3 regions of the Gelidimonas denitrificans genome follow, and region 2 is predicted to be linked to each of the others. Evidence: predicted binding sites of a transcription regulator. Region 2 holds the regulator's gene; each other region holds the start of a gene.

What was found. The regulator sigma-54, encoded in region 2, starts transcription at its own class of promoters, with help from an activator protein. The targets are predictions, from matches to a motif close to TGGCANGNAANCTGCTTT.
Region 1: FKCLFG_RS10490 (CmpA/NrtA family ABC transporter substrate-binding protein) is a predicted target of sigma-54. The motif match lies at 2,501-2,518, and genes of this name have one in related genera.
Region 3: yiaY (L-threonine dehydrogenase) is a predicted target of sigma-54. The motif match lies at 3,292-3,309, and genes of this name have one in related genera.

What each region holds. Positions count from the first base shown of each region.
Region 1 covers NZ_CM146350.1:2,245,585-2,251,498, reverse strand. The annotation lists gene plsY (glycerol-3-phosphate 1-O-acyltransferase PlsY) at 1-435, shown strand, start outside; gene tsaD (tRNA (adenosine(37)-N6)-threonylcarbamoyltransferase complex transferase subunit TsaD) at 571-1,611, opposite strand; gene FKCLFG_RS10495 (ANTAR domain-containing response regulator) at 1,791-2,414, shown strand; gene FKCLFG_RS10490 (CmpA/NrtA family ABC transporter substrate-binding protein) at 2,663-3,940, shown strand; gene ntrB (nitrate ABC transporter permease) at 3,950-4,867, shown strand; gene FKCLFG_RS10480 (ABC transporter ATP-binding protein) at 4,895-5,710, shown strand.
Region 2 covers NZ_CM146350.1:211,257-217,170, forward strand. The annotation lists gene FKCLFG_RS01045 (enoyl-CoA hydratase/isomerase family protein) at 1-973, opposite strand, end outside; gene hpf (ribosome hibernation-promoting factor, HPF/YfiA family) at 1,170-1,535, opposite strand; gene FKCLFG_RS01055 (RNA polymerase factor sigma-54) at 1,642-3,114, opposite strand; gene lptB (LPS export ABC transporter ATP-binding protein) at 3,149-3,907, opposite strand; gene lptA (lipopolysaccharide transport periplasmic protein LptA) at 3,909-4,457, opposite strand; gene lptC (LPS export ABC transporter periplasmic protein LptC) at 4,519-5,115, opposite strand; gene FKCLFG_RS01075 (KdsC family phosphatase) at 5,112-5,657, opposite strand; gene FKCLFG_RS01080 (KpsF/GutQ family sugar-phosphate isomerase) at 5,657-5,914, opposite strand, start outside.
Region 3 covers NZ_CM146350.1:2,867,481-2,873,394, reverse strand. The annotation lists gene FKCLFG_RS13410 (dihydroorotase) at 1-208, shown strand, start outside; gene FKCLFG_RS13405 (lysophospholipid acyltransferase family protein) at 327-1,064, shown strand; gene FKCLFG_RS13400 (symmetrical bis(5'-nucleosyl)-tetraphosphatase) at 1,089-1,907, opposite strand; gene yiaY (L-threonine dehydrogenase) at 2,031-3,182, opposite strand; gene FKCLFG_RS13390 (transposase) at 3,587-4,300, shown strand; gene FKCLFG_RS13385 (glutamate synthase-related protein) at 4,493-5,914, shown strand, end outside.

The sequences.
Region 1 (5,914 bases), 1.6 Mb from region 2:
CTGGGCGATGGCGCCAAAGGCTGGCTTGCAGTGTGGCTCACCATCCGGTTCGGCCCGCAATACGGCGTGGGCGAGAGCGGCCTAGCTCTGGTGGTGCTGGCGGTCTTTCTCGGGCATCTGTGGCCGGTATTTTTCCGCTTCGTCGGCGGCAAGGGCGTAGCAACTGCGCTGGGCGTGTTGCTGGGTTTGAGCGGCTGGCTTGGCCTGGGGACGCTGATCACCTGGCTGGTGATCGCGTATGCGTTCCGCTACTCGTCACTTGCGGCCCTGATCGCAGCCATATTCGCGCCGTTTTACTACGGCTTGATGTTCGGCGTTAATCCGATCCTGTTTGCGGTGCTGGCCATGAGCGCGCTGCTGGTGTTTCGCCACCGCCAGAATATCGCCAACCTGCTGGCCGGCAAGGAAAGCCGTCTGGGCAGCAAGAAAACGTGATTTATATTTTTAAAATAGCGGGAGTATGGCTTTAAACACTGCCATTCCCGCATATTTTTAGTGCGTATTTAAAAAATACCAGATCAAGTATGGCGGGTGCAACCGCCCAGTTTCGTAGGATGGGTGAAACCCATCCTACGCGGCGCGCAACGTATCCAGCGGCCAGCGCGGCAGCACATTGAACGCGTAATCGCGCTTGGCCGCATCCGGATTTTCCTTCAAGCGCAGCGCTGCTGCGAAGGCGATCATCGCGCCGTTATCGGTGCAAAATTCCAATTCCGGATAAAACACCTGGAAGCGCCGTTTGGCCGCTGCCGCATTCAGCGCTTCGCGCAATTGCACATTGGCGCCGACGCCGCCGGCAATCACCAGCCGTTTCAGGCCGGTATCGCGCAGGGCAGCCATGCATTTGGCGACCAGCACTTCCACCATCGCATCGACAAAAGCGCGCGCCACGTTGGCCTTGTCCTGCTCGCAGATATTGGTGATCTTGTTCTTGACCAGAGTCAGCACTGCGGTTTTCAGGCCAGAGAAGCTGAAATTCAAATCCTTCGAATGCAGCATCGGACGCGGTAATTTATACACGCCGGGGTCGCCGAATTCAGCCATGCGCGAGATTTCCGGCCCGCCCGGATAACCGAGTCCCAGCAGCTTGGCCGACTTGTCGAAAGCTTCGCCGGCGGCGTCGTCCAGCGTTTCGCCCAGTAAGGTATAGCGGCCGACGCCATCGACCCGCATCAATTGCGTGTGGCCGCCGGATACCAGCAAGGCCACGAACGGGAACGCCGGCGGCGAATATGCCGGATTCTTGGCCAGCAACGGCGACAGCAAATGGCCTTCCAGATGGTGAATGCCGAGCATTGGCTTGTCGAGCGCCAGCCCCAGACCGCAGGCGAACGATGCGCCCACCAGCAGCGCGCCGGCCAGGCCCGGACCCTGGGTGTAAGCGATGGCGTCGATCTGCTCCAGCGTTCTGCCGCTGTCTTTGAGGGTTTGCTGCAACAGCGGGACGGCGCGCCGGATATGGTCGCGCGATGCCAGTTCCGGCACTACGCCGCCATACGCCGCGTGCATCGCAACTTGCGAGTGCAGCGCGTGCGCCAGCAAGCCTTGTTCGGTGTCCACCAGCGCGATGCCGGTTTCGTCACAGGAGGATTCAACGCCTAAAACAAGCATGGGGATTCTCTACAGGTAGGGGGTGGTGTGATTTTTGCATACATTTCTTGCGACTATCTTTTGCGTGCATTTCTTGTTTGTATTATAGAAGATGGCGCTCCTTAAGCCCGATACCCCGATACCCGTGGCGCAACGATGAATGGATTGTTACTTTGAAGACGCACATCACGACATCAGAAATAGGCAAGCTTCGCATCGTTGTCGTCAATACCGTCTGGTCCCTGGAGGATGCCGATGACGCCGCCGCGCGCGCCCATTCCGAGCGCTCGCGGGCGCTGCGCATCGGCCTGCTGCAGGCCGGCTACAACATCGTCGCCGCGATTCCGGGCGATTTCTACCTGCAGGAGCGGATCGCGCAGCTGCAACCGGACATCATCATCATCGATGCCGAGTCCGATGCGCGCGATGTGCTGGAGCAGATCGTGATCGCCACCCGCGATGCGCCGCGCCCGATTGCGTTGTTTACCGAAGATGCCAGCGAATCGCATATGACGGTGGCGATGGAAGCCGGGGTCTCGGCCTATGTGGTGGCCGGCTTGCAAGCGGAGCGCGTCAAGCCGGTGCTGGATGTGGCAATGGCGCGCTTCAATGCCGACCAAAAACTGCGTACTGAGTTATCCGACACCAAAGCCAAACTGGCCGAGCGCAAGACCATCGACCGCGCCAAAGGCTTGCTGATGACGCGTCACAAGCTGTCGGAAGAAGAGGCGTACCAGAAACTGCGCCGGTTGGCGATGGACAAGAACCTGAAAGTGGCCGACATCGCGCAGCGCATTCTGGATGTTGCTGATTTGCTGGGTTAGATGGCTTGTGTTGGTGCATCGCACAAAACTGGTGCGATAAAACGCTTGAGTTGCATCCGGATGGACGGATTCCATTGTGGAAGAGCTGGCACGGAAATTGCTGAATGAAAGATAAGCGCTAACGATGGCGACTGTGTGGAACCGGCCAACGGCGGTCGGTTCTGCCAAGACAAAGGTGTCTCTCCGCATGATTTATTTCATGACGGACAGGCACTTTTTTTATTTGTTCAAATAGTGGGAGTACCGCCATGTTCAGCGATAAAAATCATCTTCTCAGCGCAACCGGACAAGACCTTGTCAATAACAAACGCCGCAGCCTGATCAAAACCGCAAGTCTCGCCACAGGAGCAAGCATGTTTGGATTATCCACAGGCGCAGTCTGGGCCGCCGGTTCCGACAAGCCGGAAAAGGAAGAGGTCAAGGTCGGATTCATTCCTCTGACGGATTGCGCCTCGGTCGTGATGGCATCGGTGCTCGGCTTCGACAAGAAGTACGGCATCAAGATCGTACTCAGCAAGGAAGCGTCATGGGCCGGCGTGCGCGACAAGTTGGTCAATGGCGAACTGGACGCTGCGCATGTGCTGTATGGCTTGATGTATGGCGTGCAGATGGGCATCGGCAGCCCGAAAAAAGACATGGCGGTGCTGATGTCGCTCAACAACAATGGGCAGGCGATTACGCTGTCGAAAAAACTCGCCGACAAGGGCGCGGTTGATGGCTCCAGCCTCGCCAAGCTGATGCGTACCGAAAAGCGCGAATATACTTTTGCCCAGACTTTTCCGACCGGCACCCATGCGATGTGGCTGTATTACTGGCTGGCCGCCAGCGGCATCGATCCGTTCAAGGATGCGCGCGTCATTGTGGTGCCGCCGCCGCAAATGGTCGCCAACATGCGGGTCGGGAATATGGACGGCTTCTGCGTCGGCGAGCCCTGGAACCATCGGGCGATCATGGATGGCGTCGGCATCACCGCCACCACCACCCAGGACATCTGGAAAGACCATCCGGAAAAAGTGCTGGGCGCCAGCGGCGATTTCGTCAAGAAATATCCGAACACCGCCCGCGCTTTGGTAGCAGCGGTGCTGGAAGCCGGCCGCTGGATCGACGCGTCCTTGGCCAACAAGAGCAAGATGGCCGAAACCATCGCCGCCAAATCGTATGTGAATACCTCGGTCGATGCGATCAACCAGCGCATTCTCGGGCGCTACCAGAACGGCCTCGGCAAGACCTGGGACGATCCGAACCACATGAAGTTCTTCAATGACGGCGCGGCGACTTTCCCTTACCTGTCCGACGGCATGTGGTTCATGACGCAGCACAAGCGCTGGGGCTTGCTGAAGGACGAACCGGATTACCTCGGCGTGGCAAAAGCGGTGAACCGGATCGACATCTACAAAGATGCCGCCGCAATGGCGAAAGTCGCGGTGCCGAAAGAGGGTATGCGCACCAGCAAGCTGATGGACGGCACCGTATGGGATGGCAAGAACCCGAAAGCCTACGCCGCTTCTTTCAAGATCAAAGCCTAAGGAGTCATCATGAGTGCAGTAATGGATTCCACCACAAACGCGCCGGCTGCCATGGCGGTAAATTCGCCGCCGGAGCAAGCGATGGTTGCACGAAACAGCGCCAGCCCGGTTGTTGTGAAAGTTGCAAAATCGGCCGGCAGGAAACCGTCGTTGCGGCCTTTTCTGCTGGCGGTCGTGCCGCCCATGATCGGCGTCGCTTTGCTGGTGCTGATCTGGCAAATCATCTCCATCAAGAACAGCGGCATCCCGTCGCCACTGGCGACTTTCAACGAGGCCGTGGTGCTGTTCTCGGACCCGTTCTACATCAACAGCCCGAATGATCAGGGCATTGGCTGGAACGTGTATGCGTCGCTGAAGCGGGTGGCGGTCGGCTTCGGCCTGGCGGCGGCGATCGGCATTCCGCTGGGCTTCATGATCGGCCGTTTCACTTTCCTGTCGCGCATGTTCGGTCCCATCATCAGCTTGCTGAAACCGGTGTCGCCGCTGGCCTGGCTGCCAATCGGCTTGTTGGTATTCAAAGCGGCTGATCCGGCTGCGATCTGGTCGATTTTGATCTGCTCGATCTGGCCGATGATCATCAACACCGCCATCGGTGTGCAGCGCGTACCGCAGGATTACATGAACGTGGCGCGGGTGCTGAATCTGTCGGAATGGAAAATTCTGACCAAGATTCTGTTTCCTTCGGTGTTGCCGCACATGCTGACCGGCGTGCGTCTTGCCATCGGCACCGCCTGGCTGGTTATCGTCGCGGCGGAAATGCTGACCGGCGGCGTCGGCATCGGATTCTGGATCTGGGATGAGTGGAACAACCTGAACGTGGCGCACATCATCATCGCCATCGTCGTCATCGGCGTGGTCGGTTTGATTCTGGAACAGGCGCTGGTCGCGGTCGCGAAGGCATTCACTTTTGAAGATGGCGGCAACTGATCGCTATAAGGTAAATAAGGAAAAATCATGGAAAACCAGGATAGCAAGTTCATCGACGTGCAGCACGCGGAAATGGTGTTCCACACCCGGAAGGGCAATTTTCACGCATTGCAAGACATTAACCTGAGCATCCGGAAGGGTGAATTCGTGACCCTGATCGGCCATTCCGGTTGCGGCAAATCGACGTTGCTGAACCTGCTTGCGGGTTTGACGACGGCCACCGGCGGCGTGCTGATTTGCGCCAACCGCGAAATCGCCGGCCCTTCGCCGGAGCGCGGCGTGGTGTTCCAGAACCACTCGCTGCTGCCCTGGCTGACGTGCTTTGAAAACGTCTATCTGGCAGTCGAACGCGTTTTCGGCGCTGCCGAATCTAAAGCCAAACTCAAGCAACGCACCAGGGCTGCGCTGGAAATGGTTGGACTGACTCACGCCGAAAACAAGCGTCCCAACGAGATTTCCGGCGGCATGAAGCAGCGCGTCGGCATCGCCCGCGCGCTGTCGATGGAGCCGAAAGTGTTGCTGCTGGATGAGCCGTTCGGCGCGCTCGATGCGCTGACCCGCGCCCATCTGCAGGATGAATTGCTGAAAATCGTCGCCCAGACGCGCTCGACGGTGGTGATGGTCACCCACGACGTCGACGAGGCGGTATTGCTGTCGGACCGTATCGTGATGATGACCAACGGCCCGGCGGCCACCATCGGCGAAATCCTGAACGTGCGGCTGGCGCGGCCACGCGAGCGCGTCGCCCTGGCGCAGAATGCCTTGTACGGCGAATACCGGACTTCGGTGCTGGAGTTTTTGTATCACCGCCAAGTGCATCCGGCGGAGAAAGAGGTGGCATGAACTGTTTGAATCAGATCATCCAAGTCATTTCAGTCGGTCATGAGCCAAATTAGTGTAGGAGCGCACCCGGGCGCGAATATCCGCAGAACCGCATAATTGCCAAGATACGCAGCTAATCGCAAGCCGGTCGCGCCCGGGTGCGCTCCTACAGAAAATCCACGTGTACCTATCATCCCAGTCGTAGAACAACAGCAGGCGGGTTGC
Region 2 (5,914 bases):
TGTCCACCACCAGCGCCCGCACCCCTTCGATGACTTCGCCCTGCTCGAAGCAATGACGCACCATGGTGCGCTCCATGCGCAGGCAATCGGCCACGCTCAGTGCGGCGCTGCGCCGGAGCTGCTCCAGCGTCACGCACATCATCAGCGGCGAGCGTTTTTGCATGAGGGCCAGGGTCTGTTGCGCGAACGGCGCATCGTCCTGCGCCAACGATTTGATGATGGCCGGCACTGTATCCTGTGCGAAATGGCGATCGATTGCGGCCCGATGGACCGCCAGCAGGCTGGCCTCGGGCGCAATGCCGTGGTTGAAGCCGGCTGCGAAGTCGCATATGGCCGTTCGCACATCGATATCGTCGCCCGACTGGAGCATGTCTGTTAGCCGCACCAATTGCGCCGACGGCAGGAAGAAATCGGCCAGGCCGGCGTACAAAGCGTCTGCGGCTGTGATGATGTCGCCGGTAACGCCCAGATAGGTGCCGAGTTGCCCCGGACACCGCGACAGAAAATAGCCGCTGCCAACATCCGGGAACAGGCCGATATTGACTTCCGGCATCGCCATCTTGGTGCGTTCGGTCACGATGCGCAGCCGGCTGGCGGGGCCGGCTTGCGCCACGCCCATGCCGCCGCCCATCACCACGCCATCCATCAGCGCGATATACGGTTTCGGATAGTGATGGATCAGGTGGTTGAGCGCATATTCTTCGGTGAAAAAATCTTCCAGCAAGGCGCTGCCGCCACGCGGCGTCGCGATGCCTATATCGTAAAAGAATCGAATATCGCCGCCCGCGCAGAAAGCTTTTTCGCTGCTGCTGCGGATCAACACCGCGTGGATGCCGGTGTCGGCGCGCCACGCCAGCAGCACTTCAGTAATAGTTCGGATCATCTCCAGCGACAAGGAATTGAGCGCCTTGGGACGATTCAGAGTGATGCAGCCGATCTGGTTTTCGGTCGAAATGTGAACGTGTTCTGTCATGGTGAAGGTGCGCCTTGGCTGGAATGGTGAATTTACGTAAGTTTTATCTACTGATGTCACTCAAAAATTCGGAATTCTTTTCAAGTGTTGCAAGCACTGCGCGTATCTGGCATCAGTTTTAATCAGGTGTCAAAAAGGGCGCATCTTGCGCCCTTGATTGTTGCGAGTCGAATTGTTCGACTCTGCGTATCTCCTCTCAGGAAACCGCGGATTCTTCCGGCAGCTCGGGTTCTCCGTCCAGGTGCTTGATGGCATCGTGTGGGCGGTCTTGTACCTTGCCTTTGTGCTTGATGATCTGGCGGTCGAGCTTGTCGATCATCGTATCAATGGCTGCGTACAGGTTTTGGTCCGCGCTTTCAGCGTGTAACGTTTTCCCGCTGAGATTCAGGTTGATTTCAGCGCGCTGCCGTTTTTCTTTTTCAGGGAGCTTGTCAACGCTCAGAATGAGCGCGATATCAATGACATGATCGAAGTGGCGCGTAATGCGCTCGACTTTGGATTGTACATATTCGCGAATGGCGGGGGTTACTTCGAGGTGATGTCCACTGATGGTGAGATTCATAAAGCACTCCTATGGAAATTGTCACTGCCTGCCTCGGGCCTGGTGGGCCGGCCAGAGCCAAAATGCAGCAACAGCAACTGCATTGCAAGGACTTCAGACGACTGGACTACAAAGACTTTCGCAAATTGACAGGTGGGATTTTGAGCGCTTCGCGGTATTTTGCGACGGTACGGCGAGCGATGACCATACCTTGCTCGCCCAGCATGTCGGCGATTTTACTGTCGGAAAGTGGTGTTTTCTGGTGTTCAGCTCCTATCAGTTGTTTGATGAGTGCGCGGATTGCGGTGGAGGAAGCTTCTCCTCCGGTTTCGGTGGCGACATGGCTGCCGAAGAAGTATTTCAACTCAAACATACCATGCGGTGTGAGCATGTATTTTTGGGTGGTGACGCGGGAGATTGTGCTCTCGTGCAGGTTTAGTGTATCAGCAATTTCACGCAAGACAAGAGGCCGCATGGCGACTGCGCCGTGGCTGAAAAAATTCCGTTGCCGCTCGACTATCGCTTGTGCAACCCGCAAAATCGTATCGAAACGCTGCCGCATATTTTTGATCAGCCACTTCGCTTCCTGCAGCTGCGACGTCATCGAGCCGCTTCCCTTGTCTTGCTTGAGGATGTTGGCATACAGCGCATTGACCCGCAGGCGCGGCATGACTTCATGGTTCAAACTGACTTGCCAGCCATTTTTGCCGGGCCTGACTATGACGTCGGGTACCACATAGTCGGCACTGCCGCTGCCGAAAATGGCGCCCGGATGCGGGTTGCATTGCCGGATTAGCGTCTGTGCTTCGCGTAAATCTTCATCGTCGCAATCGAGCAGTTTTCTGAGTTTGTTAAAGTCGCGTTGCGCAAATAATGCCAGGTGCTGTTCGACGATGGCCAGCGCCAGACGGCGCGTAACGAACGGCGCTTTAGGCAAGTGGCGGATCTGCAGCGCCAGACATTCCGACGGGCTGCGCGCGCCAACTCCGGCCGGGTCGAAGCTTTGCAGCAGGGCCAGCGCGAACGTCAGATCTTCCGGTTCGATACCGAGTTCGGGCGGCAAGCGAGCATGGATGGCGTCAAGAGACTCTTCCAGGTAGCCATTGTCATCGAGCGCATCGATCAGCAATTCCAGCAACGCGCGGTCGCGCTGTTGCTGCAAGCTTAAATGGGCTTGCTCCAGCAGGTGCTCGCGCAGAGTGCATTCGTGCGCGCCGAGCTGGGCCCGGCCGTCGTCGTCTTCCGGCGCTTTGCTGGTGCGCGCCACATCGTCAAAACTCCAGTCCGATGCGGCCGTCTGTGCATCGGGCGTATCCAATCCGGCATCTGCTTCGGCGGCGCTGCCGCCTTGCGTACCGGCTGGATCGGTTTCAGTTGAGGCTGTGGTGGCAGGGCTGGTGCTGATTACGCCATCGGCCAGCAAACGCACCGAATGGTCGAGCGGATCGTCCAGCCGTTCCAGCAGCGGGTTGTCGCACAGAATCTGTTCTAGTTCCTGATGCAGCTCCAGCGTCGACAGTTGCAGCAGGCGAATCGATTGCTGCAACTGCGGCGTCAGCGCAAGATGCTGCGAAGTGCGCAGCTGGAGTGATTGCTTCATACCGAAAGGACTTGTCGCATCAGGTGGTTTATCTTCACATGCGGAAATGTTCGCCCAGGTACACCCGCCGCACCGAGGCATCTTCAATGATGTCGTCGGGCTGACCGCTGGCCAGCACGGCACCCTGGTTGATGATATAGGCACGATCGCAGATGCCGAGGGTTTCGCGCACATTGTGGTCGGTGATCAGCACGCCGATGCCGCGCTCCTTGAGGAAACGCACGATGCGCTGAATCTCGATGACGGCAATCGGGTCGATCCCGGCAAACGGTTCATCGAGCAGGATGAAGCGCGGGTTGGTGCCCAGCGCCCGGGCGATCTCGACCCGCCGGCGTTCGCCGCCGGAAAGCGACAGCGCCTGATTTTCGCGCAATTTTTCAATTTGCAAGTCGGCCAGCAGCTTGTTCAGGCGTTCTTCAATGGCAGCTTTCGAGAGCGCTTTACCATTTTCTTTTTGCAATTCCAGTACTGCACGGATATTGTCCTCGACCGTCAGTTTACGAAAAACCGAGGCTTCCTGCGGCAGGTAAGACAGACCGAGTAACGCGCGGCGATGGATCGGCAGGCGCGAAATGTCGACGCCGTCGAGATCGATGGTGCCGGCGTCGGATGGCACCAAACCCACGATCATGTAAAACGATGTCGTCTTGCCGGCCCCGTTGGGGCCTAGCAAGCCGACCACTTCGCCGCTTTTTACTTCCAGCGAGATGTCGCGCACGACCAGCCGTTTGCTGTAACTTTTTTGCAGGCCGCGCACGCTCAGGGTACTGCCTGGGATACTGGATTGGCTCATCTTATTGGCCCTTTACAGTACGCGGCTGGATGGTCACCTTGATGCGCCCGTTGCCCGGCGTGCCGACACCGCTGGCGCTGTTGGTAACGTTGAAGAATTCGCTGCCGCTGTTGTAGGAAATGAATTCGCCTTCGACTTCGTCGATGGTCTTGCTGCCATCGAGCCGCTTGAGCTTTGCGTGCGAAAACAATTTGGCTATTTCTGCCTTGGTATCGTATTCGATCCGTTCTGCCTGTCCTTCCACCCACAGGTTGGGACCGCCATCGCGCTTCTGGCGAAAGGTTGCCACTGCACCCGGTGCGCCGTACAAGGTGGCGAACTGATAGCCGGCCGGGTCTGTCGTGACGACCACCTTGCCTGCTTTCATCAGCAGCGTGCCGCGCGTTAAGACCACGTTGCCGATGAAGGTGTTGATCTGCTTGAGATCATCGTAAGCCATTTGGTTGGCTTCAATGTTGGTCGGCTTGTCTGCATCGGCTTTTTCGGCCAGCGCGCTCGCCGAAAAAATCATCCCGGCCAGCGTCAGGGACATCAGAAAAAACCGTTTCATAACGCTATTCCTATCAAAGAGGGTGGGTTGCCGCAGGCTCGGTGCCTCGGTGCAATAAGCATCAATGCGCCGACGATGCCGGGAGGCTGCCGCGCACATTGCCCGTTACACGCAATTCCCGGGTGGCGTTGTTGGCAAACAGGCCATTGCCCGAGAGCGTGGACTGGCCCAGCAGCACTTTCACCGGCTGGTCCGACTGCATCACATCTTCGTCGGGCAGCAGCAGCAGGTATTCGGTTTCGAGGTGCAGGGCTTGGCTCTGGCCGGAGGCCGGGCGATCGATTCGCACATTCTTGTGCAGATGCATCTTGCTGTTATTGTCTTCGATGATTGCGCTTTCGGCGCGCATCGTCATCGGTGCGCGTGCCTGGCCCGGGTTGATGATGACCGGTTGCGTGATTTGGTAAGAGTCATGCAGTGGCTCGTGGGTGAGCCTGTCGCCGGACATCTTGTAGTGTAGCTGTCCGTTTTTGGCGAGTTGGATGAATTTAAAATTATCGACATAGAAATCAGGCTCGCTGCGGGCAATATTCGGTGCGTTATCGATACTGCTTTTGCGCATCACTTCCAGCACCCAGAAACTGCCCAGCGTCATGACTATACCCAGCGCAATGATTACGATCAGGCGCAGGCGGTAGGTCGCGCCGGCGGTTTTCATGTCAGGTACGGTGCCAGCGCCGCCTCGTAATTGCCTTGCGCGCGCAGGATGAAGTCGCAAATTTCGCGCGCCGCACCGCGCCCGCCGCCGGCTTGCGTCACGTAATGGACCCGACACTGCACTTCGGGGTGGGCGTTCGGCACGCTGGCGGCAAAACCTACCCGGGTCAGGATCGGCAGATCGATCACATCATCGCCGATAAAGCCGCAGGATTGCATCGGGATTCCGGTTTGCGCCAGCAGTTGCTCGAAGGCGTGCCGCTTGTCATGAATGCCCTGCTGCACATGCACAATGCCCAGATCGGTTGCGCGGCGCGCCACGATGGCCGACTGGCGCGCGCTGATGATGGCGGTGGCTACACCCGATTGCTGCAACAGCTTGATGCCGTGGCCGTCGAGTACGTTGAAGCTCTTGATGACTTCGCCTTCCGGGCCGAAGTGCAGGCTGCCGTCGGTCAGGACGCCGTCGACGTCGAAGATCATCAACCTGACCTGGGCTGCGCGCTGCCGGGCGCGTTCGATACGGTCATTGTCCTGCGTCATCAGATGACCTTGGCGCGGGTCAGGTCGTGGATATGCAGCGCCCCGATCAGGACCCCGTCAGTGTCGGCCACCAGCAACTGGTTGATGCGGAATTGTTCCATGATTTCAACCGCTTCCACCGCCAGCTGGTCGGGGCCGATGGTGCGCGGGTTGGCGTGCATCACATCGGCGATCAGCAGTTTGCTGAAATCCTGGACATGTTCGATCAGGCGCCGCAAATCGCCGTCGGTAAATACGCCGACGGCGTGAAACCCGTC
Region 3 (5,914 bases), 970 kb from region 2:
CGATGCCGCCCGGATCGGCGCCTTGGACTGCGGCCAGTTGCGCCTCGGCAGCGTCGCCGATATCTGCCTGTTCGATCCGAATGCACGCTGGACGGTCGAAGCCAGCGCACTCGCCAGTCAAGGCAAGCACACGCCTTTCCTGGGTTATGAAATGCTCGGCCAGGTCAGGGCCACGATTGTCGCCGGCCATGTCGCGTTCATGCGCTGATTGGTTTAATTAAAATGGCGGGAGTATGGCTTGAAACACCGCTATTTCTGCATATATACATTGCGGAATACAAAAATACAGCACAAGGTATATTGATTGGCACAAGGCCTGGCCGAAGATGATCGCATACCAATATTTGCGGATTTCCGCCCACTTGATAGTGGGCTTGTGGACTTGTGCGGTGATCTTCCCGCGCACCGACGCCGCCGGGCGTGAGCGCCGCATCCAGCGCTGGTCGGGTCAATTATTGTCAATTTGCGGCGTGCAACTGGAAGTGCTGCATCTGGTGGAAGGGCAGCAAGCCCCGAATGCGATGATTGTCTCCAATCATGTTTCCTGGCTGGATATTTTCGTCATCAATACCTATCAGCCGTGCCGCTTCGTGGCCAAAGCCGATGTGCGCGACTGGCCGCTGATCGGCTGGCTCAGTAGCAAGGCTGGCACGGTATTCCTGGCGCGCGGCAATCGGCGTGAAGTCAAGCGGATTTATGCAGGTCTAGTTGCCGCCGTCCACGCCGGCGAGCGCGTTGCGTTCTTCCCGGAAGGCACCACCACCGAGCAGGGCCTGTTGTTGCCGTTCCATGCCAATCTGTTCGAAGCGGCGATTGAAGCGGCCGTGCCGGTGCAGCCGTATGCGCTGCGCTATCTGGATGCCAGCGGCGCGCCGCATCCGGCAGTCGCTTTCATCGGCGACATGAGCTTTGCGCAAAGCATTTCCATTATTCTGAAGGCGGGGCAGATCAAGGCGGAATTGGTGCGGCTGCCGATGATTGAAACCACCGGCGCACACCGGCGCGACATCGCGCAAGCAACCAGATCATCGGTAGCACAAGCGCTGGGACACCCGCAGTCGTAACGATGGGTCATTGAAATGCCGGCATCATCCCAGCATTTGGCATTGCGGACAATCGATCTGAATCACGCTGCGGTCTTCCAGACAGACCGCCGTCAACTTCCCACCCCAGACGCAACCGGTATCGAGCGCGATCAGGTTCGGCCGTTGTACCAATCCTAACGTCGACCAATGGCCAAATACCATCGTCACATCCTCGCTGCGGCGGTTCGGCACCTCAAACCACGGCATCATGCCGGGCAGCGCGTTGGCGGCGCCTTCCTTGGTGGCGAAGTCCATCGTGCCGTCGGCGGCGCAAAAGCGGATTCGGGTCAGAATGTTGACGATGCAGCGCAAACGGTCGGCGCCGGTCAGCGCATCGTCCCATCGGTCCGGTTTATTGCCGTACATCGCCCGCAAAAATTCGACCCAGTTCGGTCCGCGCAGCGCGGCTTCCACTTCCTGCGCCAGTTCCAGCGTTTGGGCGGCGCTCCATTGCGGCGCCACGCCCGCATGGACCAGCACATGGCCGTCCTGCAGGATCGCCAGCGGTTGCCGGCGCACCCAGTCGAGCAGCGCATCGCAGTCCGGCGCCTGCAGGATGTCATCCAGCGTGTCGGAGCGATGCGTCGGGCGGATGCCTTGCGACGCGGCCAGCAAGTGCAGGTCGTGATTGCCCAATACCGTCCTGGCACGGTCACCGAGGCCGATTACCGTGCGTAAAGTGGCGAGCGAGTCCGGCCCGCGATTGACTAGATCGCCGGCAAATAAAATGCGCGAAGCCGGTGACGTCGCATCAATGCGCGCCATCAATTGCAGCAGCGGGCGCTGGCAACCTTGCAGGTCGCCGATTACGTAAGTGTTCATAAGGTATTGGTTGTCTCTGAAAATGCACCAGCAGTGCAGGCCTGCACTGCTGGTGCATTTGTATCATGTTTAACCAATATTGCATCGAGACCGCCGCTGGCACGACGGTCTTGTTGAACAGAATTACATCGCCGCTTTAAAAATGGCGACGATCTGCTCGTGGCTGGCCTGGATCGGGTTGGTGAATCCGCAGGCATCTTTCAGCGCGTTGGTGGACAGCAATGCCAGATCTTCTTCCTTCACGTTCAGATCGGTCAGGCCCGCTGGAATCTTCACATCCTTTGACAGTGTGCGGATGGCGGCGATACAGGCATCCGCGCCTTGCTGATCATTCATGTCTTTCACCTCAACGCCCATAGCCGCGGCGACATCTTTCAGGCGGCCGGCGCAAACCGTCGCATTGAAGCTCTGCACGTGCGGCAGCAGCACTGCGTTGCAGACGCCGTGCGGCAAGTCGTACATGCCGCCCAACTGATGCGCCATCGCGTGGACGTAACCCAGCGAGGCATTGTTGAACGCCATCCCGGCCAAAAACTGCGCGTAAGCCATCGCGGTACGCGCCGCCATATCGTCGCCGTTCGCCACCGCCTGCCGCAAAGACTGGCTGATGATGGTGACTGCTTTCAGCGCGCAGGCGTCCGTAACCGGGGTGGCGGCGCTTGAGACATACGCTTCCACCGCGTGCGTCAGCGCATCCATGCCGGTTGCCGCAGTCAGACCTTTTGGCATGCCCGCCATCAACTCCGGATCGTTGACCGACAGGATCGGGGTAACGTGCTTATCGACGATAGCCATTTTGATATGGCTTTCCACATCGGTAATGATGCAGAAACGGGTTATTTCCGCAGCGGTCCCTGCAGTGGTATTAATGGAAATCAAAGGCAGCTGTGGTTTAGGGGAGCGATCGACGCCCTCGTAATCCTTGATTTCGCCGCCGTTGGTGGCCACCAGAGCGATGCCCTTGGCGCAGTCGTGCGGAGAACCGCCGCCCAGGGAGATGATGCAGTCGCACCGGAATTCTTTCAGAATCACCAGACCTTCGGCCACGTTGATGGTGGTGGGGTTCGGCTTGGTGCCGTCGTAGACCACGCTTTTCACGCCCGCCTCAGTCAGCAAAGCCTGCACCTGAGCGACCACGCCAATTTTATGCAACACGGTATCGGTCACGATCAGCGCCTGCTTGAAACCATACGATTTGATGGTGCCGGCGGCGTCTTTCAGGCAGCCAGCGCCAATCATGTTAACGCAGGGCATAAAGAAGGTGGATGTAGTCATAGCAAGTACTCCTAATAGGTGAGGCTTTTGCAAAACGCGAAAGCCAGGCAGGATTGTGATGGTTCTGATGATGGGTCTTTGCCACCAGTCCGCGCTGCATAAACCTCTAGTGGCAATAGCCATGCCAGCTTGGCTTTTATTGCGAAAAATCCAGGAATGGCGCATCACTTGGGTGTAGGCGCTGATCAGGATGCTTGATCGAATTGCCGCACAGGATTTTGCTGAAAGTGGTCATTTTATGAACACAGCAAGAATTACTGTTCCAATATCGCACTTTGAAAACAAAAATGCGTGGATGTGATTGAAACGCGGCGATTCCAAATTTAAATAGGGCCCGAGTCGCGTTCTTATTAAAATGGGATGCTTGACGCACATCTTCATATACCTTCACACCACTGCGCACTATGGCCCGACTTCCCCGACTCGTAATTCCCCAGCAGCCGCACCACATTCTTCAGCAAGGCCATAACCGGCAGCCGATTTTTTGCGACAGCAGCGATTTTCTGGCTTTCCTGGGCTGGCTGCACGATGCTGCGCGCCAGTTCAAGGTTGCCATTCATGCCTACGTATTGATGGAAAATCATCTTCATCTGCTAGCCACGCCCACTGATGAAGCCGGTTTGGGCCGCATGATGCAGTGGGTGGGGCGTCATTACGTGCCGTACTTCAACCGCAAGCATGGACATGTCGGCACGCTGTGGCAGGGCCGCTTCAAGGCGTCGGTGATCGAAGCGCCGCGCTACCTGCTGACCTGTTATCGCTATCTCGAAACCAATCCGGTGCGCTCCGGCTTGGTGGCGACGGCGGCGCAATATCCGTGGTCGAGTTATGCGCACCATGTCGGAGCCAGAGTCGATCCGCTGGTGACCGATCACCCGCTGTATTGGTCGCTGGGCAATACGCCTTTCGAGCGCGAGGCGGAATATAAGGCATTGTTGGAACAGGCCTTGCCGCCGAAGCAGGTCGCATTGCTGAATGCATCGCTATTAAAGGGCTGGGTACTGGGCGACGCAGCGTTCCAGCAGTCGCTGGCGCAGCAAGTGAATCGCCGTGTGGCGCCAGCCCAAAGAGGGCGGCCACGGAAAAAATCCGAGGCCTCGCGCGTCAAGCTGGATTGATCAAGGCGGATAGCACGCAAGAAAAACAGATACCGCACTAACAGGCGACCTTTATTCACTCCGTCCCTATTTAAATCTATTTTAAAAATTATTCATACTTAATTTTACACTGACCCTAATTATTGTTATTGAGTTTTCTTTTGCGCTGCACTATTCTTCGCTTTCAAACTCATCAAGCAGTGGAGAACGGTTATGCGCGCACAAGGTATGTACGATCCAACCAGAGAACATGACGCCTGCGGCGTCGGTTTTATTGCCCATATCAAAGGCGTCAAATCGCATTCCGTGATCGAGCAGGGTCTGCTGATCCTGAAAAATCTGGACCATCGGGGCGCAGTCGGCGCCGATAAGCTGATGGGCGATGGCGCCGGCATCCTGATTCAGGTTCCCGACCAGTTTTATCGCGAAGAGATGGCGCAGCAAGGCGTGACCTTGCCACCGCCAGGCGAATACGGCGTGGGCATGGTGTTCCTGCCGAAAGAACATGCGTCGCGCATGGCTTGCGAGCAAGAGTTGGGGCGCGCGGTGCGTGCCGAGGGCCAGATCGTGCTGGGCTGGCGCGATGTGCCGGTCGATGCCGATATGCCGATGTCGCCTACGGTGCGCAAGAAAGAACCTTTCATTCGCCAGATTTTCGTTGGACGCGGCCCCGATATCATGGTTACCGATGCGCTCGAACGCAAACTGTATGTGATTCGCAAATCAGCCTCGCATGCGATTCAGGCCCTCAATCTGCTGCATGGCCAGGAATATTTCGTGGCGTCGATGTCGGCCCGCACTATTGTCTACAAGGGCCTGCTGCTGGCCGATCAGGTTGGCGAGTATTACCGCGACCTGCAGGATCCGCGCTGCATTTCCGCGCTGGCGCTGGTGCATCAGCGTTTCTCGACCAACACTTTCCCGGAATGGCCGCTGGCCCATCCGTATCGTTTGATTGCCCATAACGGTGAAATCAATACGGTCAAAGGCAATTTCAACTGGATGCGCGCGCGCGAAGGGGTGATGAAGTCGGCGGTGCTAGGCGACGATTTGCAAAAACTGTTCCCGCTGATTTACGAAGGCCAATCCGATACTGCGACTTTCGACAATGCGCTGGAATTGCTGGTGATGGCTGGTTATCCGATCGCGCAGGCGATGATGATGATGATCCCTGAAGCGTGGGAAAACCACGCCCAGATGGACGATAACCGGCGCGCTTTTTACGAATACCATGCCGCAATGATGGAGCCGTGGGACGGTCCGGCTGCGATGGCTTTCACCGACGGTCGCCACATCGGCGGCACGCTGGACCGCAATGGCTTGCGTCCGGCGCGTTATATCGTGACTGACGACGATTTCGTGGTGATGGCGTCCGAATCCGGCGTGTTGCCGATTGCGGAATCGAAAATCATCCAGAAATGGCGTCTGCAGCCGGGCAAGATGTTCCTGATCGACCTCGAAGCGGGCCGCATCATCGACGACCAGGAACTCAAGAATACCTACGCCAATGCCAAGCCATACAAGGCCTGGGTCAATTCGGTGCGCATCAAGTTGGGCGATCTCAAGGTCAAGGCCGGCGCTGTAGAGGTAGAGCCGGGAAACGGGGAAAAGGCAGCCACGCTGCTGGACCTCCAG